3 regions of the Tepidimicrobium xylanilyticum genome follow, and region 2 is predicted to be linked to each of the others. Evidence: riboswitches for the same ligand, from Rfam matches in the RefSeq annotation. Region 2 holds a riboswitch; each other region holds the start of a gene.

Region 1 (12,826 bases), on a different contig from region 2:
ATTCAAGTTCTATGTCTATAGTATTATATTGGTTAATTATGCTAATGTCAATATTATGGTGTTTTATTTCTGCCTTGCCAATCGGCTGTACTAATGAGGATAGGCGTATAGTGGCTAATTTAATGGAATTAATTTATTGTGGGTAATAGCTACATAGATTAAAACGTTTCTGCGAGACTATCTCTAACAGAGGAATATAAAGTTTTTGGATGGAAAAAATAAGAGCAGTAAAAATTTTATAAAAAGCTATTGACATTTTAGCAGGTTAGGATATAATAATAGTAACGATTACTACTAGATAGGAGTTATTATTATGAACAAGCGATATAGTGCTCAAAAAATGATGATAGAGGATGCTTTGATGAAATTGGATCATCCAACTGCTACAGAAATATATGAATATATTAGGGAATTCTATCCTAATATTAGTTTGGGTACAGTATATCGTAATTTAGGCCTTATGGCTGAATCTGGTGAAGTATTAAGGATTACCCTTGGGGATGCTCCTGATCGATTTGATATTAACACCCACGACCATATTCATGTAATGTGTAGGAAATGTGGCGAAGTATTTGATGCTGAAATCGACAATCTAAAAGAATTGCTAACAGAAATGGACCAATACTTGGAAGGGTATACGGGAGTTCATATAGAAAATAGGAGCATGTATTTCAAAGGTGTTTGTTCTAGTTGTAGGGAACAATCTTAATATGAACCTTGCCGGTGTAACCGGATAAAATAAAAATACATTAAGGAGGAGAGTACTTTATGTCACTTATAGGTAAAGAAATATCAGATTTCACAGTAAAGGCTTTTGTTGACGGAGACTTTAAGGATATTAGTAAGGAAGACTTGCTAGGCAAGTGGTCAGTATTTATTTTCTATCCTGCAGATTTTACTTTTGTATGTCCAACAGAACTAGAGGACGTAGCTGATCTTTATGAAGAATTCAAAAAAATTGACGCAGAAGTATATTCAGTATCAACAGATACCCATTGGGTGCACAAGGCTTGGCATGATACTTCAGACACCATTAAGAAGATTAAATTCCCAATGTTAGCTGACCCAACTGGAAAGCTTTGTAGAGACTTTGGAGTATATTTAGAAGATGAAGGAGTAGCTTTAAGAGGAAGTTTTGTAGTTAACCCAGCAGGAAAGATCGTAGCTTATGAAGTTAACGAAAACAGTATAGGTAGAGATGCTTCTGAATTATTGAGAAAGGTTCAAGCTGCTCAATTTGTTGCAAAACATGGAGATCAAGTATGTCCTGCTAGATGGAAACCGGGAGATGAAACTCTAAAACCTGGAATCGACTTGGTAGGTAAACTATAAAATTTAATTGATTCTTACTTATAGGCTATATTGAGATAAACGCCCTTTTATACTAGAGAGTATAAGAGGGCGTTTTTGATTATAAATAGGCCATTATTTTTCCTAGCTAATAAAATATTTTCCTAAACATATTATGTTAATATGTATAATAGATATATAGTGCAAATATATTTTATATTTACTAAAGGGAGGTTCAACCTAAATGAAGACGATAGTGATGACCGACTCTTGTTGTGATTTGCCATATGATTTTATTAAGGAAAGCAATATTCATGTTATACCCTTTACATACCATATGGATGGTGAAGATTACTCTGATGATTTTGGAAAATCGTTAGACTATAAGGAATTTTATAATAGAATAAGGAAAGGCAGTATGCCTACCACATCTCAAATAACTGCTTTTACTTTTGAAGAAAATTTCAGGAAATTTACCTCAGAAGGCTATTCTGTAATCTATATTGGATTTTCTTCCCAATTAAGTTCTACTTTTAACAATGCAATTTTGGCTAGAAATATGTTATTAGAAGAAAATCCTTCATTAGACATAACCCTTATAGATTCAAGGAGTGCATCTGTTGGACAAGGAGCAATAATATTTTACGTATCTCAAATGTTAAAGGAAGGAAAGTCCAAGGAGGAAATAATTCAATGGGTTGAGGAAAACAAACTAAAAGTTAACCATTGGTTTGTCGTGGATAGCCTAGAACATTTAAAGCGGGGTGGGCGAATTTCCTCTGCTAGCGCTGCTGTAGGGACTTTATTAGATATAAAACCTCTGCTTAATGTAGATGATTATGGTAAATTAAATGTTATTAAAAAGATTAGAGGAAGGAAAAAGTCCATCAAAACTCTATTAGATGTACTTAAATTAAACATAGTCAATCCAGAAGAGCAGGTAATATTTATCAATCATGGGGATTGTTTAGACGAGGCTGAATATCTAAAGGAACTGCTTTTAAAGGAAGTAAGGGTAAAAGATGTAATGATAAATTATGTAGGGCCAATAATAGGTACCCATACTGGACCTGGTATGTTGTGTATGGTTTTTCTTGGACAAGATAGGGGAAGAATATAGATAACTCGAAAGGATGATACGATGAGATACATCGATTTAAGAAGTGATACGGTAACTCACCCAACAGAAGAAATGAGAAAAGCTATGTATGAAGCTGAAGTTGGAGACGATGTTTATGGCGATGATCCAACGGTTAATAGGTTGGAAGAATTAGCAGCACAAATGGTAGGTAAAGAGGCAGCATTATTTGTTCCTTCTGGAACCATGGGGAACCAAATAGCCATTATGGTTCATACTAAGTTGGGAGATGAGATAATAGTAGGAGCTAATAGCCATATCGTTCAACATGAGGTGGGTGCTGCAGCAAGGTTATCGGGTGTCAGTTACTCTGTTGTGGACAACCCAGACGATAAAATATATAAAGAAGATGTGATAAAAAGGATTAGAGATGAGGATATCCATAATCCAACAACGGGATTACTATGTTTAGAAAATGCTTTAGGAAATGGAACTGTAGTAACCTTAGAAGAGATGGAGGAATTATATCGGGTAGCTAAAGAATATGGTATCCCAGTCCATTTAGACGGGGCTAGGCTTTTTAACGCTGCCACCTATTTGAGAGTGGAAGCAAAGGAAATTGCCCAATATGCAGATTCCGTAACCTTTTGTATATCTAAAGGGCTATGTTCTCCTGTAGGATCATTGCTTTGTGGTTCTAAGGAGTTTATAAAAAAGGCTGGAAAGATGAGAAAACTATTAGGCGGTGGCATGAGACAAGCGGGAGTTCTTGCTGCCTGTGGAATAATTTCTCTGGAAAAGATGGTTAATAGGCTTGAAGAAGACCATCAGAATGCAAAGTATTTAGCCCAAAATTTAAATGAAATAGAAGGGTTTTCAGTGGATTTGGATAAAGTCCAGATCAATATGGTATTCTGTGAGATAAGCATAAAGGATTTCAATTCTAAGGAATTTGTTGAATACCTATTAGAAAAAGGTATAAAGGTTAACGATGGTGGAAGCATATTTAGATTTGTGACAAATAAGGATGTAAATAAAAAAGACATCGACTTTGTAATAGATTGCATTAGAGAATATATATATATATAAAATAAATTAGACGATCCAAAAAAAGGGTCGTCTTTTTTATTGAAAGTGTAGGTTGGTAATATTTTAAAAAGTATGAATAATATAAATAAGGTAGGGTAATATTTTAGTAAGATTGATAATCTTCAAACTGTAGATTAGATAGATATTTTGAAAGGGGAATTTGTATGGATAAAGTAAAATTAGCTGTTATATATTATAGTTCCACCGGAACTAACTACCAATTAGCAAAATGGGCAGAGGAAGCTGCAAAGGAAGCAGGTGCGGAGGTAAGGGTGTTAAAGGTACCAGAACTAGCTTCGCAAGCAGCCATTGACTCAAATGCAGCCTGGAAGGCTCATGTTGAAGCCACAAAAGATGTCCCAATAGCCACACCTGATGATTTAGTTTGGGCAGACGCTATTATATTTAGCACTCCAACCCGTTATGGTAATGTGTCATCTCAGATGAAACAGTTCTTAGATACTACAGGAGGAGTGTGGGCGCAAGGTAAGCTGGTAAATAAGGTTGTATCTGCCATGTCTTCTGCAGGAAATCCTCATGGCGGGCAGGAGGCTACCATCCAAAGCCTTTATGTTTCCATGATGCATTGGGGAGCCATAATCGTTCCACCGGGATATACTGATAAATCCGTTTATGTGGCAGGAGGAAATCCTTATGGAACTAGTGTAACAGTCGATGGAGAAGGAAAGATGATAGAGAATGTAGAAGCTGCAGTAAAGCATCAGGCAAAGAGAACAGTGATGGTGGCAGAATGGATTAAAAGGGGAAGTAGGTAAAACAACATATTACAATGGGATAAAGGATTACATCCTTGGCTATAAGGTTTTTCCTTATAGCCAAGACCTTTGAATTGTATTTTTAGAAAGAAGGGGGGAATGAGGTGAAAGGGATTACAAAGATCTTTTTAGTCCTACTATTAATTACATCATTAGCCTTAACCTTAACAGCTTGCGGTTCTTCCGATACATCTAATGGGGATGTGACTTACAAGGATGGAACCTATATTGGGCAAGGCGAAAAAAGGGAATTTGGCTATGAGGAAGCTGAAGTGACCATAGAAGGTGGTCAAATAACCAATATTGTACTTAAAAGGATGACACCAGAAGGGGAAGAAGTGGACTATGATGAGTGGATTGGCGAAGATGGTAGACCCAATTTAAAACAATTTAGGGTGGATATGGCGGAAGAAATGATAGAAAAACAAAGCTATGATGTAGACGCTATAGCCACAGCTACAGAAACTTCCAATGGATGGAAAGATGCAGTTAAAAATGCATTAGAGCAAGCTAAGTAATTTAGTCAAGAGAGCAGGTAATCTGCTCTCTTTTAACAGTCTTTTACTCAGTGATGGCTGAAAGCTTCCCGGCTCAAATCACAATAAGTAAGATAATATTAATGGATTAAAACTCTTTTTTCCTTTTTGTTCTATTAACGGGGAATGAAAAATAATATAAAATAAAAGCAATAGAATTATTTTAGGGGGAAAAATGGCTGGGAAACCAAGAATTCATGTAATAAAGTTAAATAGAAAAATATTACTATTAATAGGTTTTTTACTTATTATCATAATTGGCATAGCCATCTTTAGAAACCAGAGGGTAACTAGGATATTTAGTTATAAGCTAAACCAGACTATTGTATTAGATCCAGGGCATGGAGGAATAGATGGAGGTACCGGAAATCCTAAGGATATCTTAGAAAAGGATATTAATTTGGATATAGGGATAAAATTGAAGAAAGAATTAATAGTGGAAGGGTTTAATGTAGTAATGACTAGGGAAAGAGATGAATCCTTGGAACACTTAAGTAGTATCAATTCATCAAGATATAGAAGGGATTTAGATGCTAGACGAAATATCATAAATTCCAATGAACCCTTAATTTACATAAGCATTCATGTAAATTCCAGCAAAAGCTCATCGGCTAGAGGAGCAAAAATATACCATTTTCCAGGGTCGGAAGATGGGAAGGAGTTGGCAGAAAAAATTGCCCATTCCATAGACCTTTACCTTTATGACCAATATTTAAAGGATGATACAATAAGAGCTGAAGTTTTATCGGAGGATTTTTTCATATTAAGGGAAACTGAATATACGGGAGTATTATTAGAAGTAGGGTTTATTACAAATCTAGAGGAAAACAGATTATTAAAAGATGATGAATACAAAAGGAAAATGGCTTATGCTATAAAAAAAGGGATACTTGAGTATTTGAATTGAGCCAGGCGATAGTAGATAAACTATTACCTGGCTCAGTTGACAATTAGGAGTAACGTGGATCGATATCATACCCCTATATATATAATAATGTAGATAGAAAAAAAGAGGAGGATAGGGATGAAGATTACTATTGACCCAAAGGCCAGAGAATTTATAGAAAGGAACTGTAAGGATAAGGCAATTACCATTAAGCTAATTGTGGCTGCTAAAGGTTGATTAACATGTATAGAACCATCTGTTGAGATGGTAATACCTAAAGATGAATCTCTCTACCATAGATATGATATAGATGGGATTAGAGTATATTGTTCACCAGAGGTTAGGAAGAAAAATGACGAAATAAGGCTTAAATTGATGAGGTTTTTTTGGATTAAATACCTATATGTAGATTGAAAGAAAATGGGGCCTAGTATATTATAATATTCATAGTAATAAATATTGGAGGTTTAATATGAATGATAAAATTTGGGTTATTCTCCTGTTAGTGCTATTGATCCCATTAAAAGTTTACAGCGATTATATGGAACCAACGGAAATACATATGGAAAGAGCTATTGTTTTAGAAGTAGAGGAAGGGGAGAATATTGAAGAAATAGAAGGTTTACTAGGCCAAGTCCAATATGTAAAGCTTCAAATACTTAGTGGGAAGTTCAAAGGCCAAATATTTGAGGTGGAAAACAACCTATCCAACAATATGGCCTATGATATTGTGGTAAAAGAAGGGGATAGGGTAATAGTAGGCATTGAAGAATATGAAGAGGATTTTGTAGAAGTTTACATAACGGATTATGCTCGACAAAGCTATGTTTTCTATCTTTTAGCCTTGTTCATACTGTTAATCCTGGCCATTGGGAGAGGAAAAGGGTTGAAAGCTATATTGACTTTGGGCATTACCATATTTATAATTGTAAAGATATTGTTGCCCTTGATGTTGAAAGGAATAAATCCAATTCCTATTTCCGTTTTAGCTGCCATAGTCATTACCATAATTACCATTTTATTTATTGCAGGAATTAATACTAAGAGCATTTCTGCCATAATAGGTACTTGTAGTGGTGTGATTATTGCTGGAATTATAGCCTACTTTGTTGGCAGCCAGGTTAGGTTAACGGGCCTTAGCAGTGAAGAAGCTACCATGCTCATGTTCATCCCCCAAAGGGTGGATTTCGATTTTCGAGGCCTATTGTTTTCAGGAATCATATTAGGAGCTCTAGGTGCCATAATGGATGTAGGGATGTCTATAGCCTCATCTATAGAGGAAATACACAATGCCAATAAAAGCTTTACAAGGAAGGAATTATTTAATTCAGGCATGAATGTAGGAAGGGATATAATGGGGACTATGACCAATACATTGATATTAGCCTATACTGGCAGCTCCATACCTTTATTGCTCCTATTCATGGCCTATGAAACCTCTATGATTAAAGTCATAAATTTGGACATTATTGCAACGGAAATAGTAAGGTCCCTATCGGGCAGCATTGGATTGGTTCTAACCATTCCATTAACTGCTTTGGTTTCCACCTTCTTAATAAAAAGGGAAAATTCCAAGAAAGAAGGTTTCTAAAAAATTTACATGACTCCAATAGCCAATTGACAAATATGTTAAGCTAATACAATAAAAATATTGTTGACAGAATATATAATGAAATATAGACTATAATTAGATGGTAAAAATTGAATATAAGGTTTAGGTTCTTTTTAAGTAAAGATTAAAAGGGAATCAGGTGAAAATCCTGAACGGACCGGCCACTGTAATTGGTGAGTGACCCTTCAAACTGCCACTGAGACTTATCTTGGGAAGGCGAAGGTAAACTATGAACCATAAGTCAGGAGACCTGCCTAAACTGCAATGTAACATATACCTTCCTGGGTTTAAGGTAATGTGTATTTTTGTGTTGTTTTTATATGAACGGGCCTATAAATGCCTTAACCTATGGTGGTTAAGGCATTTTTTAATACAGCAACAATGCCGAGTATGGATTAGGAACGGAGGGGAGTTAAATGAAGAAGAGAAACGTTTTCCTGTTACTATTGTTATCTATAATAATTATTTTGGGGAACATACAGATTTTTAGGGGAATAAAAGATTATTTTTCTGAAGATGTGGTCTTTGGACAAACTAATAAGCTAGAGATTGAATATTGGATGGATACCAGTGCAGAGGAAATTAGTGAAAGCCAGAGTTCTGAGTCCATGTTAGCCAAGTTAAGAAATGAAAAAGTAGAATTCCATGATTCATCCAAAATCCATGAGGAAGAAAGGGAAAATATCAATTCGAATGCCACAGATTCCAAAGAAAGGAGATCACCTTGGGAAAAGTTATTGGAATCTAAGGAAAAGAGAAAAAAGAATGAAGCATCTATCCAAGACCTAGTCCTTGAAAAGGCCAAGGAAGATAAAATAAAGGAAGATAAAATAAATGAAGAAAAAAATAAAAAAGAAGAAGAAACAATAAATAAGTTTCAGGAGGAAATAAGGAAGCTTAGTCAAAATACAAAGAAGGGTCCTGAAGAAAATAATAAGGACCAAGAAGAGAACAAAAATGTAGAAGAAAAAGCAACAGAAGAACAGAAAAAAGCCACAAAAAAAGCTAAAAAAGAGAAGGAGAAAAAAGAAAGAGAACAAAAAGAAAAGCGTAAAAAGGAAAATATAGTAACCATGCAAATTCGCTGTGATACAGCTGTAGCTAAAGGTATGGCTGATAATCCAGAGTGGCAGGGTATAGTACCTAAAAGTGGGATAATATTAGCTAATACAGAATTTAGAATTAAAGAAGGGGATACGGTATTAGATGTATTACTCATGGCTAAAGAACAGTATAAGTTTCACGTAAGTTATAGAGGCGAAGGGGGATCCGCCTATGTAGAAGGAATTAATAATTTATATGAGTTTGATGGTGGTCGTTGGAGTGGCTGGATGTACTGTGTAAATGGCTGGTATCCAAACTATGGAGCAGGAGCATATGTGCTTAAAGGTGGAGATGTAATCGAATGGAACTATACCTGTAATCTAGGCAAAGATTTAGGACAAGAATGGATAGGTGATTAATAGTAAAGGATGGGATTTGATTGGAAGGATACATAAAATTAAAAAAAGTCCGGAAAGAGTTTATCTTAGGAAAAAACATAATTAAGGCTGTAAATGGAATAGATCTGTCCATAAAAAAGGGAGAAATGCTTAGGATAGCTGGACGTTCTGGCTCGGGCAAGTCAACACTTTTAAATTTAATGGCTGGATTGGAAAAGGTTACATCTGGTGAAATAATAATTGCTGGTGGTCATATTGAAAAAATGAATGAAAGAGAACGAATCAGATTCAGGAGGGAAAATATAGGCTTTATATTTCAATCTTACAATTTATTACCTCAATATACAGCATTAGAAAATGTAGCCCTTCCCTTGATATTAAGGGGGGTAGCTCCTAAAGAAAGGGAAAAAATGGCCAAAGAAATTATGGAACAAGTAGGGATATACTCCCATGCAAATCATAAACCAAATGAAATGTCTGGAGGGCAGCAGCAACGTGTAGGTATAGCTAGAGCCTTGGTTACAAACCCACCAATAGTTTTTGCAGATGAACCTACAGGAAATTTAGATACAAAGACAAGTGAACAAGTAATGGAATTATTAGAAAAACTTTTCAAGGAAAAGGGGACAACCTTTGTATTAGTATCTCATGATGAGGACACAAGGGATTATATAGAAAAGACCATATATTTGGAGGATGGAAAAATCATAAATTCAAAACTGAATAAGGAGGAAAATCATTGAATCTAAAAAGAAAAGGTTTTATAGGCATATTAGTGCTTATATTATTAATTTCATTTATATTTGCATATAAGCCATCTGCTAATTATGCAGCAGATGATACTACCACTACTCCTAAGCAAAACAAACCGGGACAGGATAAAATCGAAGTAAGCGATAAAAAAGCCATTGTAATAGCAGATACAGGTACTAAGGCAGTAGTTGGTAAACCAGGAGATAAGGTGCGAATAGAATTGCCCTTAGCAGTTAATAGGGAATATGTACCCAGCTTAAATTACGTACTTAGAAATATTACCATAGAGCCAATCATTCCTACTGAAAGATCTGAAATAGAAAATTGGCCTTTTGAAATTGATAATGCCAGCTATATTAAAAGAATAAAAGATATGACTTACAACAGCCGAGCAGACGTATTTTATGATTTTACTATATCTCAAAGGGCCCAAAAAGGGGTTTATCCAGTTCCATTTTTGATAAATGCTACAATTTGGAGAAAAGATGATATAAATGGGACTCAAATAAAGGAAGATGTAGAATTTGAATTGTTTGCCTATGTAAATGTAACAGAAAATGGTAGCGAATCTAAGGTTACAAATGAAATGGGGGCACTAAGTGTTGCTACAGTAGAAAAGGATGGTTCTTTGATTCCGGCACCTCAAGGGAATGCAGGAGAAAGGATAAAGTTCAAAATACCAATAATAAACAATGGAGGTACATTAACTGATATAAATATTCATCCCGTAATATCCACTTCATTAGACGAATGGCCTTTCATAGTAGAAGTAGTCAATTATGGAAGAAAGATACCTCGAATGAATCCCAGGGATGTAATTACGCTAGAATATGAATTTACGATATCCCCAGAGGTTACCTCAGGAGCTAAACCCATAAACTTTAGAGCTACATATATGGAAAATGGGAAGATGGAAGAAAGTTTGTTTTCTGCCTATATAAATGTAATTAAGGGTAAAGAAGAACCTAAAGAACCAGTAGAGCTTCCAGATTCTGTACCAAAACTTATGGTTGTATCCTATACCACAAATCCAGAAACCATATATGCTGGCAAACCCTTCGAACTAACGCTGAAGCTGCAAAATACTTCAAAGAATAAGAGTATAAAAAATGCAAGTATTGCTTTAACATTGGCTGAAGAAGAATTAATGCCAGATATAGGCAAAAGTGATAGTGCCTATATTGACTATTTGGGGCCAGAAAAAACCGCAACTAGAACCTTTTATTTAAAAGCACTCCCAACAGCTGTCAACCCAACTTCCATAATAGTAGTTAATATGGAGTATGAAACTCCTAAAGTAACTAAAGGAACCTATTCTCAAGCAATAGTATTGGAAATAAAACAAGAAGTAAAGGTATCCTTAGGTGAGCCTGCAATCTATGGGGCAGAACACGCTAAGGGAGAACCAATTGCAGTAACCATACCCATAATGAATAAAGGCAAGGGAAAAATATTTAATTTACAGGTGGATGTAGAAGGGGAAGGTCTAGCAATGGTAGAGGAATACTATGGGGGAGATTTGCTGCCAGCAGCTAAAACTGATGTAGACTTTCAAATAATAGGGACCAGCCCGGGCGAAATACAAGGAAGTTTTATTATAAAATATGAAGATATAGATGGAGCAGAATACATGGAAGAGTTACCCTTTCAATTGGTAATAAAAGAGGAGGATTATTTAGGCAGTCAAATTGTTGAAGAACAAATCCAAACCAAAAGCAAGAAAAATAAAGACCTTATTGTGGGAGGAACTCTAGGGGCATTAGCTTTAATTGGAGGAGCCTATTATATGATAAAAAAGGGTAGGTTTAAACTATGATGAGGACTAGGGACTTTTTCCGCATGGGTTTTATAAATCTGTGGAGAAGAAAGGTAAGGACAATTTTAACGGCTTTAGCCATGACGGTAGGAGTAGCATCTATAGTGGTACTTGTTTCAATAGGTTTAGGTTATGATCAGACCTATAGGGAAACCATAGAAGAAATGGGAAGTTTAACTAAAATAGATGTAATGCCACCAAGGGACAAAAAGGGAAAAGTGCCATTATTAAACGAGAAAGCAGTAATGTCTTTTAAAAAATTAGATGGAGTAGAGGCGGTAACACCAGTTTTGCAGGTATTTCCATATTTAAAAAATGGGAAATACATAACCCTTATTAAACTTTACGGTATAGATATGAAAACTGCTCCTAGTTTTCAATTGATTCCATTAGAAGGGGAACTGCCTTTAAAAGGTACTAGAATAAGACCTGAAATAATGCTAACCGACGATGTCCAAGACTCCTTTGTGGACCCGGAAACCTGGGAAAAGATAGAAATTGCCTCCATTAAAAAGCCCCTAGATCCAATGAAATCTAATATTAGGATGTCCTTTAATTATGAATCCTTAATGGGTGAGTACCAAGCAGGGGAAGATGGCAGGGCACTTCCTATGGGGAAAAATTACAGAGTTCAAGTTACAGGAATATGCAGCAATCAGAACCGCAATTATGATACTTCTGGATTCATGGAATATGAGATTTTGGAGGAAATAATGAAAGATAATGAAGAATATATGCCTTCAGTACCAAAAGAAGATGAGGAAGACAATGAATTATCAAAACTTCAAACCTATCAGATGGTATGGGTAAAAGCTGAGGACACAGACTCTGCACAAGATGTAATAGCTGCAATTAAAGCAGCAGGATTTGAAACCTACTCCTTAAACGATATGTTAGAGTCAGTTAGAAGACAATCCAAGCAAATTCAGGGAGTGCTTGCAGCCATAGGAGGAGTATCCCTTTTGGTAGCAGGAATAGGTACTGCCAATACTATGATGATGTCAATTAATGAAAGAACGAAGGAAATAGGCATATTGAAAGTTTTGGGCAGTGAATTAACGGATATAGTAAAGATGTTTTTAGTAGAAGCAGTGATAATTGGAATAATAGGGGGAATTATAGGCCTGGCACTAAGTTTTGGTCTGCAAAGGCTGTTGCCTGTACTTTTAAAAGAAATGGAAGTAAGGTCTATAATTCCACCATGGTTAGCCGTAGGTGGAGTCCTTTTTGCAGGTTTAGTAGCTGTAATATCTGCATTAGGTCCTGCAATTAACGCCATGAGAGTAAGTCCACAGACAGCCATAAGGACAGAATAGCAGGGGCTGAAGTGCAGTTTATCATAAATACTGTGCTTGGGGGTGAAAAAATGAAATAGGATATATCTTATGGGAATAGGGTCCTTAAAAGAAAAATTTATTAAAGGGGGAATTAGAATATGTTTAAAAGCAAGAAAAGAATATTTAGCTTGTTGTTAGCATTGGTATTAGTATTGGGATTGAGTGTGTCTGCATTTGCAGAGATGGAAATACTGCCGGATGACGGAGTTTT
Region 2 (5,653 bases):
TTAAATGAGATATATATTAAATACATAGTTACTAAAATTCCTTTCACTATAATGAAAGCTGGCATGAGTTTAGATGGGAAAATAGCTACATATACAGGAGATTCCAGGTGGGTAACTGGAGAAAAAGCAAGAAAATATGGACATTTATTAAGGCAAAAAGTTTCAGCTATTTTGGTGGGAGTAAATACGGTAATAATGGACGACCCTATGTTAAATACAAGATTAGATAATATGCAATGTGTAGATCCTATAAGAATTATTTTGGATAGTAGTGGTAGGATTCCAATAACATCAAAAGTACTAAATATAAACCCTTCTAGCACTATTGTTGTAGTAACCAAATTTACATTGGAAGATAAGGTAAAAGCAATTAGAGAAAAAGGGGCGGAAGTACTAGTAAGCTCAGCAAAAAACGGAAGAGTGGATTTACAGTTCTTAATGGAAGAACTGGGAAAGAGAGAGATTGATAGCTTGTTAATAGAAGGAGGTGGAGAAGTAAGTTTTAGCTTTTTTAAGGAGGATTTAGTAGATAAAGTTGTATTTTTTATAGCTCCTAAAATTATTGGAGGAAGAGATGCAAAAACTCCGGTTGAAGGGGAAGGAATAGCACATATAAAGGATGTAGTAGACTTGAAAGATATGGAGATTACTAAATTAGGTAAAGATATAATGATTGAAGGTTATGTAAGATAAAGGAAGTGATGTTATGTTTACGGGACTCGTAGAAGAAGTAGGAAAAGTGCTTGATATAAAAAAGAGCAATAAAATATGGACTATGACTTTTGAATGTAAAAAGATAGTCGAGGATATTACCATAGGGGATAGTATAGCCATTAATGGTGTGTGTTTAACTGTGAAAGAATTTGATAAGAATTTGTTCAAAGTGGATGTAATGGCTGAAACGATAAGAAAGACAAATCTTGGATTTATACAGAGTGGAGATTATGTTAATTTTGAAAGAGCTTTGAGAGTAGGAGATAGGCTTGGAGGACATGTAGTAACTGGGCATATAGACGGTACAGGTGTTATAGAAGAAATTGAAGAAGAAGGGGATTCAATGTGGATAACCATATCTAGTTCAAAAGATATATTAAAATATATAGTTCACAAAGGTTCAATTGCTATAGATGGAGTAAGTTTGACTATAAGCTTTGTGGATGAGGAGAAGTTTAAGGTAGCTATAATTCCTCATACTAAAGTGGTTACAACATTGGCTACTAAAAAAATAAACGATTTAGTCAATATTGAGTGTGATCTGGTGGGGAAGTACATTGAAAGATTTTTGTCTTACAAGAAAGTTCAAAATGAAAGTAAAATAGATATAAATTTTTTGAAAAATAATGGCTTTATACAGGGGTGATAAGATGTTTAAGTTTAATACTATAGAAGAAGGATTAGAAGATATTAGAAATGGTAATTTTGTAATAGTCGTAGATGATAAAAATAGAGAAAATGAAGGAGATTTAATAGTGGCAGCAGAAAAAATTACAGATTCAAAGATTAATTTCATGATTAAATATGCTAGGGGACTAGTTTGCATGCCTATAATAGAAGAAAGGCTAAAGGAGTTAAACATAGAGCAAATGGTAAAGGAAAATACAGATAATCATGAAACGGCTTTTACTGTTTCTATAGACTATAAAGATACTATTACTGGAATTTCGGCAGGGGAAAGAGCAACTACCATAAAAAAAGTGCTTGATCCAAATGTTACAGGAGAAGATTTTAGGCGTCCAGGTCATGTATTTCCTTTAAAAGGACAAGAGGGTGGAGTACTAAAAAGAGCGGGTCATACAGAAGCAGCCATAGATTTGGCAAGATTAGCAGGACTATATCCAGCAGGAGTAATATGTGAAATAATCAATGAAGATGGCACTATGGCAAGAATACCGCAGCTTATGGATTTTGCAAAAAAGCATAATATAAAAATAATTACTATTGCAGATTTGATAGCATATAGAATAAAAAATGAAATTTTAGTTTCCAAAGTTGCTGAAACCAGATTACCCACTATATATGGAGATTTTAGCATCATGGGTTATGTAAATAAAATAAATGGCGAACATCACCTAGCATTAGTTAAAGGAGATATAAATTGTGATGAGCCAATCCTTGTAAGGGTTCATTCTGAGTGTCTGACGGGGGATGTATTTGCTTCATTGAGATGTGACTGTGGAGGGCAGTTACATGAATCTATGAAAAGGATAAATGAAGAAGGAAAAGGAATACTTTTATACATGAGGCAAGAAGGTAGAGGTATAGGTTTAATAAATAAACTCAAGGCTTATGAACTTCAAGAGAAAGGGATGGACACAGTTGAAGCTAATTTGGCTTTAGGCTATCCTGAAGATTTAAGGGACTATGGAATAGGTGCTCAAATATTATCAGATATTGGAGCAAAAAAGATAAAGCTTATGACGAATAATCCTAAAAAAATCTATGGTTTGTCTAACTATGGCTTGGAAGTAGTGGAAAGAGTACCTATAGAAATAGAATCAAATGATGAGGATTATTTTTATTTAAAAACAAAAAAAGAAAAAATGGGGCATATTTTAAATATAAAGTAAAGGAGATGTAAGCAATGAAAACTTATGTAGGGAAATTAATATCTCAAGATTTGAAATTTGCTATTGTAATAGGAAGATTTAATGAATTTATTGGAAGTCAATTACTATCAGGTGCCATAGATGGGTTAAAAAGACATGGAACCGAAGAAGAAAATATTGAAATATTCTGGGTTCCTGGTGCTTTTGAAATCCCATTAGTTGCAAAAAAACTTGCTGAAACCAATAAATATGATGCAGTGATTTGTCTTGGGGCAGTAATAAGAGGCTCAACACCACATTTTGAGTATGTATCAAGCGAAGTATCAAAAGGAATAGCAAATGTTTCCCTAAGTACTGGAATACCTGTTATATTTGGAGTAATTACAACAGACAATATAGAACAAGCTATTGAAAGAGCAGGTACAAAAAGTGGAAACAAAGGTTATGATGCGGCAATTACTGCAATAGAAATGGCAAATTTATTAAAAGAAATAAACTGATTTACATACTATGTTAGAAGCTTGTTGAGGATTGTTGCATAAAAATTCGGCCTATGATAGAATCAAGATTGGAAAATTTAATAAAATTTAATATTGTAAATATTAGGTTCCTTATGGATAAAAAGTGAAACTGGTGAAAATCCAGTACAGCCCCGCTACTGTAATTGGGATGAAATCAACTCATACCACTGAGATTTTCTTAGGGAGGTGTTGATAGTAGGATGACCAAAAGTTAGGAGACCTGCCTAATATTTTTCGCTGGATAACCTTCGGAGGGAAGGCTAGGCTTATTTTTATTAGGTATTTTTATATGCACGTTATTTATTTAAAAAAGTCCTACCTTTAGAAGGTAGGACTTTTATTAGGAATAGGACATAGGAAGAGGTGGGCAATGCAAAAGAAATACGTAATTACAGTATTTATTTTTCTATTTATGTTAAGTTTTTTTATCAGCCTTTGTAATGGGGTAGTAAAAATATCCATAAAAGGAATAGTTAAAGCAATTTTATCTCATGAGGATAGTATCAATCGACAAGTTATATGGAATGTCAGGCTTCCAAGGACTATAGTGGCAGGCCTTGTAGGCATATGTCTTTCATTATCTGGAGCTATACTTCAAGGAGTTATGAGGAATCCTTTAGCAGGTCCAAATATTATAGGAGTGTCTGCGGGGGGAGGTTTGGCAGTATTAATTTTGCTTATCTTATTTCCTGATTTCTATTATCTAGTGCCTATGGGAGCATTTGTTGGTTCATTGTTGGCTACCCTATTCATATACATATTAGCTTGGAAAGATGGAGTATTACCAACCAGATTAATTTTAGCAGGGGTAGCTGTATCGTCTTTGTTAAATGCTGGTATAAATGCATTAATGACATTTTATCCTGACAGAGTAGCAGGTGTAATATCTTTTATGGTAGGCGGTTTATCATCTACCACTTGGGTTCAGGTAAAGATGATACTTCCTTATACATTAGTAGGAGTTTTATTAGTATTACTATTGCCAACAAAATTAAACATATTAATGTTAGGAGATGAAATAGCTACAGGTCTTGGATTGAATGTTGAAAGAACCAGATTTATATTCATAATACTATCATCGTTATTAGCAGGAGCAGCTATTTCTGCTGTTGGTTTATTGGGTTTTGTTGGACTTATAGTTCCTCATATTGCTAGATTGTTCATAGGTTCGGATTATAGAATATTATTTCCAGGATCTATTTTTTTAGGAGGAACAATAGTTATGTTATGTGATACTGTGGCTAGAGTATTGTTAGCACCAATGGAAATTCCAGTAGGAATAATAATGTCAGCTTTAGGGGCACCTTTCTTTTTATTTCTATTAAGAAGGAAAGAGAGGGTATAAGTGGATTAGTAAGTAAAAATTAATGGTACAATATTAACGGTACAATATAGTGGAGTTTATAGCATTATGTTTTTCCTATGGGTAGGAGAACTTGTTTAAAACAAGTTCTCCTTCATCTATATTTTAATTTATCTTTTTGCAAACAGGTATTCTTTAGGGATATCGTTAATTTCCAATCCTATCATAGCTTCCCCTAGGTTTTTTGAAACTTCAGCTAATATTTTTGGATTATTATAATTTTGGACAGCTTTAACAATGGCTTTTGCTCTTTTTTCTGGATTTTGAGATTTAAAAATACCTGAACCGACGAAAATACCATCACAACCTAATTGCATCATTAAGGCAGCATCTGCTGGAGTAGCGATTCCACCTGCTGCAAAATTTAACACTGGTAATTTACCATTTTCAGCAACATATACCACCAGGTCATAAGGAGCACCTATTTTTTTAGCAAAGCTCATAAGCTCTTCTCTAGGCATATTTTCTAACTGTCTTATTTGTGACATCATTGTTCTCATATGTTTTACTGCTTCAACTATATTTCCAGTACCAGCTTCTCCTTTTGTTCTTATCATTGATGCACCTTCACCTATGCGTCTTAGTGCTTCTCCTAAATTTCTTGCCCCACAAACAAAAGGTGTATTGAAAGCTTTTTTATTTATGTGGTAATTATTGTCTGCTGGTGTTAAGACTTCACTTTCGTCTATGTAATCCACACCTAAAGATTCGAGAATTTGTGCTTCAACAAAATGACCAATTCTGACTTTTGCCATTACTGGAATGGATACAGCTTCTAATATATCTTCTATTAACTTAGGGTCTGACATTCTAGCAACTCCGCCATCTTTTCTAATATCTGAAGGAACTCTTTCTAATGCCATAACAGCAACTGCACCGCTACTTTCAGCAATTTTAGCTTGCTCGACATTCACAACATCCATTATAACACCACCTGCAAGCTTTTCATTTATTGATTTTAGTTTAACCATAAAGCATCCCCCTTTTCATAAATACAGTTTTTGGTGTATCTATATAATATCAAAAGTGTATATATAATGTCAACGTATCAATATAGTGTATGCATACAATATATTGAAGCATAAACATGAAAATAATTTATTGACAATACAACTAAATTATTATATTATTTGTGTTGAAGCGAGAATGGGCAAAAATCTCCATAATAAACTTAAAAAGCATTAAAGAAATTTACCCGAAAAACGACAAAGAAAAATACCTTA
Region 3 (12,826 bases), on a different contig from region 2:
CCATTATCTCCTTGAAAACTTCTATCTCTTCATCTCTTACCCTATCCTTTTCTGCGACATGGGATCTGCTTAATGTGGCGATTATCTCTTTAATATTTAGCTTTGAAGCCCATCTGACTATAGCTTTAGCATTTTCTCTGTTTGTAATTACCCCCCTGCTGCCTCTGATAGCATATACTATGTGAAGATCATTATAATCCATCATGCTCAAGGTTTCCAATGTAACATTTATGTTTTCAGGATTTGCAAAATGGTCGTCTATTATTTTGAAACCTTCATCATATATGATTTGAAAGCGCCTTTCCACTCCCTTAAAGGAATTGATCCCCTCCTGAATTATGGGAACAGGTACACCAGATAATAGCCCAACGGATATGGCTACCATCGAATTGTAAACGGAATGGAAGCCTGGAACGAACAAATCTATATTAAATTCTTGAGGTTCATACCCCATATTGTCAACCTTAATTGGATTTTGAATATGGACTTTGAATTTAGGTCTACCTGTAGATAGGTCTAAATTGCTGCAGTATAAATCCCCCCTATTATCCTTTACTCCAATAGTTAAAACCCTCGCCTTCGTTTCATCTATTAAAGATTTGGAATAGGGACAATCTAAATTTAGTATGGCCCAAGCAGTTGACTTTGCATTTCTTATTAAGCTGGCTTTATACTCAAAATATTTTTCAAAGGAAGTATGTAAATCGATATGTTCTCTCCCTACATTATTTAAAGTTACTATATCGAAATCCACCTCACCTACCCTGTTGAGCTCCAAGGCAGAAGAGGAAACCTCCATTACCACATGGGAAACTCCCTTTCTATTCATCTGGGCAAAATGACGCTGAAGGTCTAAGGATTCAGGAGTTGTTAATATTGCCGGTTCTATAAAATCTCCATATTTCACCATAACGGTGCCTATTAGCCCAGTCTTTATTCCATAGCTTTCCAAAATGGAATTGACCATAAATGAAGTAGATGTCTTTCCATTGGTGGCTGTAATACCAATTACCGTCATCTTTTCCGAAGGACGACCATAATAGTTATGGCTCAAGGTAGCTAAAGCCTTACGGCTGTCTTTTACACGGAATTGTGGAATGTCTATCTCTTGATAATCTTCCACTATAACTGCTGCTGCACCATTTTCAATGGCCTGGTTAACATACTTATGTCCATCGACATTGCTTCCCTTTATACAGACAAACAAATCCCCTGGGCTTACCTTTCTTGAATTATAAGCAATGCCCCTTATATCCATATCCTTTTCATTCCAGAATTCAATTACATCTATAAACTGGAGTAATCCATATAGCCTCATCTTTAGTACTCCCTTCAATATAAGTAGTGTTACCTATTAAACTTAAACATTTTTCTAAATAAAGAACCAAATTTATTTCCAAGAAATGCAAAAGCAGGTTTAGGATCCTTCCAATCCCAGATAGCATATGCCTTTGGTTTATTAAAAGACCTTATTATGTCCATTAGTTTCAATTGTCCAGTTTTTAAGTAATCCCTTATAGCAAATAAATCTTCATAGGCATACCAAAATACTAAGTTTGTATCATACGTAATGGCATAAGGTTCTAAAGGCTTACCTGTTAATTCTCGATAAGCAATATAGGGCATATTAATTCCTGCCTTAAACAACAAACTATTAAGATTGGTAGTCCTAGTATTGATCTCTATTAAATAGTATTTCCCAGTAGTTGCATCTTTCTTAAACTCTATTTCTGCAAAACCTTTATAACCAATATCTTCTAAGAACTTGCCACCTATGTCATATAATTCGGGTACATATTTTTGTCCAGTATAAACAGAAGCCCCAAAATTAACGGGAAATTGTCTATATTTTTGGCATGTTATCCAGTGTGTTACCTTAGCATCTTGATTTAGATAGGCATCAAAGGTATACATATGGTCATCAAAGCCGGGTATAATCCTTTGAACTATTACCTCCAAATTTGCAGAAGTAGCCTTTTCAATAGCCTCTTCCAATTCCTTTATATTATACACTTTGAACAGTTTCCTCCTAAATTTGGATACAAAAGCAGGAGAATCAGTAGGCTTTACTAAGCATGGAAATTTTATAATCTCTTCTACCTTCTCTTTAAAATTTTCTTCATCTATATGAACTGTCTCTGGCACTAATACCCCATGTTTCTTAGCTAAGGAATGTAATTCTCCCTTATCCATAACCTTCGTATATAGACCTTTTTCTGTTTGTGTAACTAAATAATATTTAGATAGAATAGGCAAATACTTATCCATAAATTCTACATATCCATCTGCAGAAGGAAATAAAACCGGCTTATGCTCTTGCTTTTTGCCATATTCCACTAAAAAATCCAATAATCCTTCAGGGTCTTTCTTACAATTTGGTCCAACCAAAAACTCAGAACAATATTTAGAGTAAAATCCATAAGTACCCTTTTTTGAATAGTCTATAGCAACAGTAGGTATTCCATGAACACCTAGACAGCGCATAATACTCAATCCTATATAATAATTAGCTCCAAGAACAACAGCTTTAGTTTTCATTATTCCACCTCAATATTCTATCCACTTTTCTATTAATATAAACCATTACATTGTTTAAAATATTGTAGCATATAAATGGAATTATTTCCAAATAGTTAATTATTAAAAACATAAAATTTTTATGGAAAAAAGCTAAGGTATTGCCTTAGCTTTAAGTTCTATAATATGTCTTCTTTAACCTATTTAATATATCTAATATAGGTTTAAGAAGAACTAGGACTATAATAAAATTTGAAGTTCCATGGATTAAGTCAAACAATAAACCTCTAACCCAATAAGCCCATCCATAAGCTGCACCATAGAAAAAGGATTCTACTACGGAAAAGAAAATTCCAAAAGTGTAGCCAAATATGGCTCCTATGATTGCATAACCATATTCAGATTTTACCCTCCTTTTCAATAGTTCCGTTATTATAATAAGGATGGGCCAAATTATATAATAGACAAGGAGCCAAGTAGCAAACCCATATATGAATATTTCAGTAGTTGTAAAAACTACTGATATTAGCAATACCTTTTTATAACCGAACACAATGGTATATGCAATAAATAATAGGGTAACAATTTCTATATTGGGTATGAAACTTAAGACCAATTTCCCTGCTGTAATAGTTGCACTTAAAATTCCTATAAGAGCTATATCTCTAATCTTCATGGCATTAATAGTTTTTCAATTCAAAGGTATAAGTATCTCCATCGGTTAGAGGTATTTCTCCCGGCCCCGTTGTCGCATCCTTTCCGTTAATATAAATATGGAAGTATTCTTGATTGTTGGGGTCAGCTACATATCCTAACATTCCTGTTACCATGGTACCAAAATCGTATTTTTCAAATGTTACCCCTAGTTCTTCTTCCTTTTCCTCTAATAGTTCTAATAGAAAATTATGGTCTGTATTATATTCAAATGTTTTGTCTACATCTTCATTTTTATTAATAACATGTATTGTAACTAATTTTTGACCCTCTACCCCTTTAGGGCTTAAAAATGCCTTATACCCAGCAAATAATAGTACTGTAACTATTAAAACTAATATAATTGCTATTATTTTTTTATTCATAATATTCCTCCTCACTTTTATCTATAACTCTTAGATATAAAAGGCTTATTCTCCATTCTATCTAAAAAGTTTATATAACAACTTAAAACATATAGAAAATTTGCTAATAGATTAGTAAATGAAAACAATATCTTTGGCACCTTCTCCTGTTGTTGATCTATCTTATGAAGTAATCGAACTAATTCTTTAGTTTTATATCTTAACACATTTAAGTGGCAAGAAAGATAGGAACCAACAGGCAGTGTAAAGCCTTCAACGTGAATTTTATCTTTGTAAAAATAATATATTTCATATAACCTGTCCAAATCCTTTTGTTCAACGGCCAATTTACCTCTTAAAGAACCATTAACATGTAGGCTCATCTCTGCTAACCATTCTAGAATATTACATATGTCATCTGGATATGCTCTATCTCTAGCTATAGCTAAAGATAAGCCAAAATAACTACTAATACCATCAGATAATATTTCAAAATCACAAAATAGCCCTTCTTCATCCATAAATGGATAGCAAATTTCACCCAGCTTCTTTATAATTTACACCTCCCTTAGCAAACAAAAAACCTCCCAACTTCAAGCTGAAAGGTTTGCATACTGTATCCATAGATAAGTGTTCAATATACGAAACACCCTCATCTAATCATACAACACCTCCATCCCTCGTGAAGTTGTCGTTGTACTAATATAGGCAGGTCTTCCGGCTCGGCTTGTAATAGTAGTTTGCCTTCCCAGTTTCCCAGTGGCATTGTAAACTACTAAAATACCTTACGGCGGCGGGACCGCACAGGATTTTCACCTGTTTCCCTATTAATGCTTAAAGCAACCTATATTAGGATATTAAGTTTTCATCTAGATTTATAATACTATAATTTTAAATGCTTATCAATATTATTGATTATTCGAATCCAATAATCTTAAAGCTTCTTTTACAATCCTATCTACTGTAAATCCAAATTTCTCGAATAATTTATCCCCTGGTGCAGATGCTCCAAAATCATCTATAGATAAGATTTTCCCATCACTGCCTATATATTATCCGATGCTGCTTTTACGGCCAATCTTTTGGTTACTTCTTTAGGCAGTACCTTTTCCTTATAGTTCTTTCCTTATTCTTCAAATATCTCCCAAGAAGGCATGCTTACCACTTTAGTACCAATTCCCCTATCCTTCAATCTATTAGCAGCTTCATAGCTAATGCCTTCCATCAAGCAGTCGTCTCCTGCAAGTATATAGGTATGGTGGTCTATTATTTCATGGCTTGGCCTATTAAAATGAGCTGCTAAATGGGCTTCTGCCTATAAAACCCTTATGGTATTAATGGTTAATTTATCTATATTAATGCGATCCTCCCCTTTAGTTTAATCCAATCCCATATTATATATATAACCCAAAAATCCTGTTAATAATTGCACCATTCCTCTAATATTTAAAAAATATTAAAATACTATTTACACAAAACATATGTTCTGTTATAATAGGCTTGGAGGGATTTTAATGAAACACAGGATTATATTCCATATAGATGTTAATTCTGCCTACCTTTCTTGGGAAGCAACATATAGATTGCAACATGGAGAAGTCATAGATTTAAGGGATATCCCTTCCATAGTAGGAGGTGATGAATCAAAGAGGCATGGAATAGTACTGGCTAAATCCATTCCTACTAAAAAATACGGCATTTTAACTGGAGAAAGTCTCTACTCAGCAAGACAGAAGTGCCCAAATTTAACCATAGTTCCACCTAACTATGAAATGTATATGAAGGCCAGTAATTCCATGATAGACCTATTAAAAGAGTATTCCCCTTATATTCAAAGGTATTCTATTGATGAGGTATTTATGGATTATTCTTACAATAGAGAAACAAACTTTTTAGATACTGCCTATGAAATAAAGGAAAGAATAAAAAAGGAATTGGGCTTTACAGTAAATATAGGCATAGGCCCCAATAAATTATTGGCTAAGATGGCCTCAGATTTTGAAAAACCCGATAAGGTTCATACTCTTTTCCATTATGAGATAAGAGATAAGATGTGGCCTCTGCCGATAAGTAAACTGTTTATGATAGGCCCTAGGACTAAAAAGAAATTAAACAAAAGAGGTATTTTTACCATAGGAGAATTGGCTAAACTAGACAAAGATTATATATACGCGTGGTTAAAAAAACCAGGGATACTCATATGGGAATACGCCAATGGAATGGAAAACTCTCACGTAAGAAATGGATCCCTTCCCATTAAATCTATAGGCAACTCCACTACAACCGCCTATGATGTGGATAATAAAAGGGAAAGCCATATGTTTTTATTGGCTTTATCGGAAATGGTAGGTATGAGAATTAGAAATTTAGAACAATGCGGAAAGGTGATTTCTGTATCCTTAAAAAATAATCAGTTTTATTCATATTCCCATCAACGGAAATTAAACTTACCTACCGATTCTACTAATGTCATATATAAAACTGTTAAACAGTTATTCGATGAAATGTGGCAGGGAGAACCTATAAGGCGGTTTTCCATAAGTATTTCTGAATTGTATTCTAACGATTTTCAACAGCTATCCTTGTTAGAGGATTATAGTGAAAAAGATAAAATATTGGATAGAACCATAGATAAAATACGAAATAAATATGGATATAATTCCATAATTCGTTCTTGCTTTCTCCATTCTGGAATAAAGCCTATTATTGGTGGAGTAGTAACAGAAACAGATTATCCCATGATGTCAATTTTCTTATAGGGGTGGTTATGATGAAAGTATTGATGAAACCTATAGAGATGATCGCTTGGTTTAGTGTAAATAAAAATCCAATTCCATTAAGATATAGGATTGTGGATGCAAACAACGTTTACAGAGTCATAAAAGTTGATAAGGTTTTATTTGTTGAAGAAGAAAAACTAGCAGGCAATAGGATGATCCTATACAGGTGTGAAAGCATAATTAATAATGCTAAAAGGATATATGAACTAAAATATGAAGTGGATACTTTTAAATGGTTTCTTTTTAAAATTTAATTTAATAAGTTGTATAGCAGTTTAGTACAAAATTAGCTAGGATAAAAACCAAAAATATATTATCTAAAATAGCTAAAATAAAAGCATAAGTTAGCAAATATAATCAGAAGCCATTTTATACCTAAATTTATTCTCGAAATTATCATATAATTTGTGGGTCTTTAAAAATACTTATAACCTTTCAGCAAAAAAATACATAGAAAGTGGTACCCACTATAGAATCCCTGTAAACATTTGGACATGTCCTCTTTTAATAAAAATATTCGTAACTACAGTTCTTATATAAATTTATGTTGAGATCTCTTGCTTTTAAAGCAGATTATTTAAGACTTATAACAATTCCTAGCATCAATTCTACAAATAAAAAAATGGAAGAATATTCATAACCATATAGCTACAAGTCAAATTACACTATATATTTCAAAATTTAAACTTGTTGTTTCCTAGATATTTTATAAAAAGTTTTCTCGGCATGACGTACTAAATCAGATTTTTCATATGTATTACTAACTTTGGCCCAAGCAATGCAATTAAAATCCCTACATAGCTGAGGTCTTTCTTCATAAATTGTACATAAATACTTTTTTTCATCATTATTTTCAATTATCTCTAGCTTTGGACAGTTTCCCCATACAATCCGAATTGTATTTGGTGAATCCTGTATATATGGAATTCCTATACTTTTAATAAAATTTAAATATCTCTCATCACATTTTACGGGAATAAATATTTTACAACAGGCACCACAATGTACACATAAATCACTTTTTATATCTGCATATGTCAACATAGATTCCACCTCCCATTGTTTCAAGCATTTTTTTATGCAAATTTGTCTTTTACTCCTTTATAAACATCAGGATGTTCGCCTATATCCCACATGGCACTTATTATAGATTGTTTTATTTCTTTGCACCAAGGAAAAGGAGAATTTATTTTTCCTGTAATTTTATAAGTTACACCTCGACAAAAACCAGCACATATATAACGAAGTTCACATTTTTTACATGGAATAATATTATCAACATTAATGTCGTTTCTTACTTTTTTAAGAGTTTCTGAGTTAAACCATATCTGATCAAACATTTGATCGTATATATTTCCACATTTAAAATAACTTGCACCTATTGTATTTGTACATGGATATATATCACCATTAGCATCCATAAAAACACTAGACATTCCTGCTCCACAATAATTGCGTCTTGTTAAATCTCGCATAGGCAATATCATTGTATGAAATAGTGTACCAGCTAGATCTTTTTGATTGAATCTGCCTTCAGAGTACCATCTCGATAATATATTATATAAGTCATTAAAAGGCACATGACACAACTTATCATCCTCTTTACATCTTCCGATAGGAAACAAAGGTGATGTGAAACATTGGATACCATTGATTTTACAAAATTCAATAAATCCCTCCAGATAATCAAAATTTTCTTTGTGTACAGTCATGCTAGCAGTAACATTTAAATTATATTTTTTAAGTATATTTATTGCTCTAATTGCATAATCATAACTACCCTTTCCTCTAAATTTATCATGTTTTTCTTTATCTATGCCATCAAGTGATACTGTAATATTATCAATAGAATATTCCTTAAAGAAACGTGCTACTTCATCATCAATTAATATACCATTAGTATTTATTGTTATCTTTGGAAGTTCAATTTCTCGAGCATATTTAATTGACTTAAATAATAATTCTTTTCTTAAGAGCGGTTCTCCCCCTGTAAATTGAATATAGCAATTTTCTGAGGCATAATTTTTAACTCCGTCAAGATATTTTTTAATTCCACTAAAATCAATTTCATCTTGATAATTAATTATTTCCTTTCCAGCATCAGCGTAACAATATGTGCATCGCAAATTACAATTATTTGTTATATTAATTCCAGCAGTATCAATTATCCCTTTCCATTCTACACTATTACCATAATTTGCTTTTATAATTTTGTGTTCTAATAATCTATCATAAATTTTTTGCACTGCAGCCCTTGTCCTATCAGCATCTCCATTATATCTTATTACATATTCCTCTACTACCGATTCAATATCATCTTTTTTCTTAAACAATTCTAATAACCTTTTTGCATTTTCATTAACAACTAACCAATAAGGAATATCCGGATAGATAAATAAATATTTATTGCCTTTTTGATAATACACATATTCATTATTTAATATTGACATATAAACACCACCTTATATAGTAATATAATAAGGATAGTTAGTTTCAATGCAAGTTATTTGCATTAAAACAATCCTATCCTTATTATATTATTTACTCAAATGTTATTACTGTCTGTCCTGCCTTATACCACATGACACTTGCAGATGAAGTCGTTAAGTCAGGATTGAAATCATCACATCCTATAAAGTCAAATTCTTGGTCTAAATCTTCAAAATCTAATAGATCTAATCTTACAGAATTAATTCTTTCCACATCAATTCCCTCCTTTCATTAATTTTTAATTAATTTCAAAAAACCTTCACTAGTACTATCATTACATCTTTTTATATTACAACTAATAAATCCAGTATTTTATATATTAGATTATGTATAAACTCAAATTAGTACTTTAATATCAAGTTCCTATCCAAGTATTTTAAATAGCAATTATTTAATCTGGTACCATAAGTATAAGACCTTCAATAATATTTACTATTACTTAACTACCTGTTTCATAGCTAAACCTATGTATCAAAAAATTTCTCTAAGCATCAATTTGCAATAAGCTTCTCCAAGTACTTATTTATAATATCTCTTGATTTATCATTAGAAATCTTATATTTTTCACTAATTATTTTTATAACTTTTTCATAATCTTTAGTTTCATATAACAACCTTAATATCATATATCCAGATTTATTGATATTCAAATAAGTATCATGCGGCACAAATACACTACCGCCTGATTCTTCTTTTCTTATTCTCATAGACCTACCTTTAACATTAACTGAAAATGCATTTGATGATTCAAATTTCTTTACCTCCCTGGGAAACTCAATTCTTTTCTTGGTAACTACCGGAATTTCTAATGATATCTTGTCTTTCTTCTTTACAAATGGACATAAAGGATCTACCCCTAAAATATCACCTGAATAAAAATAAGCCCTAGCCCTACATCCACCTCCACAAAGAGAATGATATTTGCATTCAACACAGTCAGTTTTTAAATCTTCTAGTCTAATTGAACGTATCCAATTAAAAACTGGGCTATTATCCCAAATTTCTTTTATATTATTATTGAAAATATTACCCCCTATAAATTCTGAAATTCCAGTTAAAATACAGCAAAAATACATATTCCCTACAGAATCAATAGCACCAAGCATTCTTCCACCAGGACATGCTAAATTAGTCTGTTTATTATAATAATCATCGCTTAAATTATTAACAGCATAGGGAATTTTCTCAAGAATTTCCTCTTTTGAATAACCAGCTTCCAACAATGGTACAAAAAATTCAAATGGTTGAGTTAGTGCTAACGAAATAGGGACTGGCGATTTTACAACTAACCTCTCAATATAATCAATCATGAAATTTTGAAATTCTTCATAATTAAAACCTACATTATCTTCAATAGCCCTTCCAGTATTATAGAGAACCATTAATCTAACATGGGGAATTCCCATTTCTTTAGCTAATTCTAATACTTTAGGGAGATAAGAATATGTTTCTTTGCCTACTGCAAAATTCCATGCTACTTCTATACCATATTCAACCATCATTTTAGAGGTCTCAATAGCTTTATTAAATGCAGTTTTATTATTCCTTAAAAATGAATAAGTTTCTTCATCATAACCATCCATAGAAATATGAACATACTTTTTATTTCCCTTCAATTTGGATAGTTCATAGATCATTTTTTCATTCCACAGTATACCATTAGTTACTATACTTACATTGATATCTCTATATTTATCTATATGTTTAATAATGCTCAATAAATCATCTCTTAAAGTTGGTTCTCCGCCACCTAATTCAAATCTAAATACCCCCAATTTATATAATTGATTTATTAATGTGAATATTTCTTCTGTTGTCATTTCATTATCTTCATACCTAGGGAAGTTCCCATAACAATGCTTACATTTTAAGTTGCACTTACCAGTTAACTCAATTGGAACATATGTAGGTGAGCTATATTTCATTTAGCTACCTCCTTTCTTGATTTCATGTCATATATATACCACATCGTATCTATATATGTATCATGTAGATCTTTACACCATACAAACGGATGCTCTAAATCCTTATATTCCTCATAAGTCAAAGCTCTACAATGACCAGCACAAATATATTTTAAATCACATTTTCTGCAAATAGGAAAATTATCTACAGATATGTTCCTTAAATATTTAGCCTTAGGAGACTCCTCCCAAATTTTTTTGAAATCACATTCTTCTAATGAACCTAACTTGAAATATTCACTACAAATACTATCAATACATGGATAAACATCACCATTAGCATCTATAAATATCTTGTTCTTGGCTATATTACAAGATTTCTTACGAGTTAAATGCAATAACGAATTTATTAAAATATTATTCAAAGTATATGCTGCTGTATAATTTGAGATTATGCTTTTACTTATCCCTGTTTTTATTTCATCAACTATTCTATTTAAACTTGCTGGCTCAAGATTCAAATTCTTAGCCCTACCTAATTTTGCAAGAGGAGTTAAAGATGGAAATATCTTTTCTTCACTGCACATCCTTAAGAAATTTTCAATATCAGAAACATTTTTTTCATGAATAGCCATTCTTGCAATAACTACTAACCCATTATCTCTAAATATCTTAATTCCCTTTAATATATTGGAAAATGCTTCTCTAGGTCTTGTTATACAATTAATTTCTTCACAAGAACCATCTAAAACAACTGTAACCTCACGTACGCCAAGCTTGTACAGTTTTTTAGCAATTTCTGATGTTATCAACATTCCATTACTTTCAATATAGAAATCATTAAATCCTAAACTTCTCGCCTTATTTAGTGCGTAAAAGAGTAAATCCAACTGCATTAATGGCTCTCCACCAGTAAAACCAATTCTGCATTCCTCTGTAGCGTATTCTTTTAGCCCTTCCAGTACATTGTTTATATACTTTTTTTCCAAAACCCAATCATTATTTTCAAAACCATAGTTCCTATAGCAGCTATTACATTTTAAATTGCAATCCCTGCTCAATGTGAATTCACAAAGTTCAATTTTATAATTTGAAGATTCCCTACTTTTTTCTTTTAATTGCAAAATCTTATTAAAACTATCTAGGAAGTTTTTACAAACTAACTCACTTTGCTTGATATTATATTTTTCTTGTATGTGCTGGCTTACTGTTTCTAAACTATCGTTTCTAGTTAATAAGTTTAATAGATCCATACCTCCCTTTCCTGTTACAAACCAATATGGAATTTCTGGGAAAATAACAAGATATTTATCACCTCTTTTATAAAAGTTAAAATTCTCAGTTATTAAACCCACTTTATCACCTTCCACCTCTCAAAAGTACTAATAAAGTATTGCATTTTCTTGTTAGTATATTTTCATGTATTTGTAGACCTACATAATACGGTTTTATTATTGTGAAATCTTACAACCATACTTTTTAATAACTAGCATTACAAAACATTTTATCTAAATCTATAACTTCATCAGCAAAATCTAGCATTTCTTTTTTATGAGTTACACAAATAATAATTTTATCCTCTCTTATCTTTTTTAAATATTCATAAAACTTAATTGAGGTTTCATAATCTATAGATGAAGTTGGCTCATCTAGTAATAATATTTGTGGATCATTATATAATGCCCTTATAATATTAAGTTTTTGTTTTTGACCCTCAGAAAATATATCACCATTTCTTTTTACTAGAGTTTTATATCCGTAGTCTAATTCATCAATATCCTTTGTAATATTCAATATATCAGCTAGTTCCGCTATTCTTTGCTCATTATAATAGTGTCTTCCAAAAGTTAGATTTTGCGCTATACTCATATTGTTAAAAAGAAAAGCATTTTGTAAAGCAATACCAAAAAGTTTCCTAAGTGACATATTATCTATTTCTCTAATTGGAATATCATCTATCAATATATTTCCATCCTTGATTGTATAAATCCCACAAATAAGCTGAATTAAGGTAGATTTACCAATGCCATTTTTCCCAATGATACATATAATCTTCCCTTTTTGGAAGGTATAACTA

The links. Region 2 has a riboswitch for cobalamin ahead of BLV68_RS03590 (FecCD family ABC transporter permease). Riboswitches for the same ligand answer to the same signal wherever they lie in the genome.
Region 1: another riboswitch for cobalamin. It lies ahead of BLV68_RS15730 (DUF4430 domain-containing protein); the one in region 2 lies ahead of BLV68_RS03590 (FecCD family ABC transporter permease).
Region 3: another riboswitch for cobalamin. It lies ahead of BLV68_RS05040 (ATP:cob(I)alamin adenosyltransferase); the one in region 2 lies ahead of BLV68_RS03590 (FecCD family ABC transporter permease).

What each region holds. Positions count from the first base shown of each region.
Region 1 covers NZ_FNNG01000004.1:157,982-170,807, reverse strand. Annotated here, with positions in the region: gene BLV68_RS06440 (Fur family transcriptional regulator) at 314-709, shown strand; gene ahpC (alkyl hydroperoxide reductase subunit C) at 769-1,332, shown strand; gene BLV68_RS06430 (DegV family protein) at 1,535-2,410, shown strand; gene ltaE (low-specificity L-threonine aldolase) at 2,432-3,457, shown strand; gene wrbA (NAD(P)H:quinone oxidoreductase) at 3,622-4,233, shown strand; gene BLV68_RS06415 (FMN-binding protein) at 4,338-4,751, shown strand; gene BLV68_RS06410 (N-acetylmuramoyl-L-alanine amidase family protein) at 4,945-5,676, shown strand; gene BLV68_RS16270 (CC/Se motif family (seleno)protein) at 5,902-6,069, shown strand; gene BLV68_RS06405 (YibE/F family protein) at 6,128-7,246, shown strand; cobalamin riboswitch at 7,355-7,539, shown strand; gene BLV68_RS15730 (DUF4430 domain-containing protein) at 7,684-8,730, shown strand; gene BLV68_RS06390 (ABC transporter ATP-binding protein) at 8,751-9,452, shown strand; gene BLV68_RS06385 (COG1361 family protein) at 9,449-11,278, shown strand; gene BLV68_RS06380 (ABC transporter permease) at 11,275-12,594, shown strand; gene BLV68_RS06375 (DUF4430 domain-containing protein) at 12,714-12,826, shown strand, end outside.
Region 2 covers NZ_FNNG01000002.1:280,645-286,297, reverse strand. Annotated here, with positions in the region: gene ribD (bifunctional diaminohydroxyphosphoribosylaminopyrimidine deaminase/5-amino-6-(5-phosphoribosylamino)uracil reductase RibD) at 1-693, shown strand, start outside; gene ribE (riboflavin synthase) at 707-1,360, shown strand; gene BLV68_RS03600 (bifunctional 3,4-dihydroxy-2-butanone-4-phosphate synthase/GTP cyclohydrolase II) at 1,365-2,567, shown strand; gene ribH (6,7-dimethyl-8-ribityllumazine synthase) at 2,582-3,046, shown strand; cobalamin riboswitch at 3,134-3,309, shown strand; gene BLV68_RS03590 (FecCD family ABC transporter permease) at 3,438-4,412, shown strand; gene pdxS (pyridoxal 5'-phosphate synthase lyase subunit PdxS) at 4,541-5,401, opposite strand.
Region 3 covers NZ_FNNG01000003.1:163,422-176,247, forward strand. Annotated here, with positions in the region: gene BLV68_RS05020 (Mur ligase family protein) at 1-1,318, opposite strand, end outside; gene BLV68_RS05025 (carboxylate--amine ligase) at 1,348-2,538, opposite strand; gene BLV68_RS05030 (hypothetical protein) at 2,690-3,193, opposite strand; gene BLV68_RS05035 (DUF4430 domain-containing protein) at 3,198-3,596, opposite strand; gene BLV68_RS05040 (ATP:cob(I)alamin adenosyltransferase) at 3,614-4,096, opposite strand; cobalamin riboswitch at 4,266-4,438, opposite strand; gene BLV68_RS16255 (transketolase-like TK C-terminal-containing protein) at 4,484-4,624, opposite strand; gene BLV68_RS16260 (transketolase-like TK C-terminal-containing protein) at 4,702-4,803, opposite strand; gene BLV68_RS05050 (Y-family DNA polymerase) at 5,090-6,334, shown strand; gene BLV68_RS05055 (hypothetical protein) at 6,346-6,609, shown strand; gene BLV68_RS05060 (YkgJ family cysteine cluster protein) at 7,037-7,399, opposite strand; gene BLV68_RS05065 (radical SAM/SPASM domain-containing protein) at 7,432-8,805, opposite strand; gene BLV68_RS15405 (hypothetical protein) at 8,897-9,058, opposite strand; gene BLV68_RS05070 (radical SAM/SPASM domain-containing protein) at 9,337-10,770, opposite strand; gene BLV68_RS05075 (radical SAM/SPASM domain-containing protein) at 10,767-12,104, opposite strand; gene BLV68_RS05080 (peptidase domain-containing ABC transporter) at 12,229-12,826, opposite strand, start outside.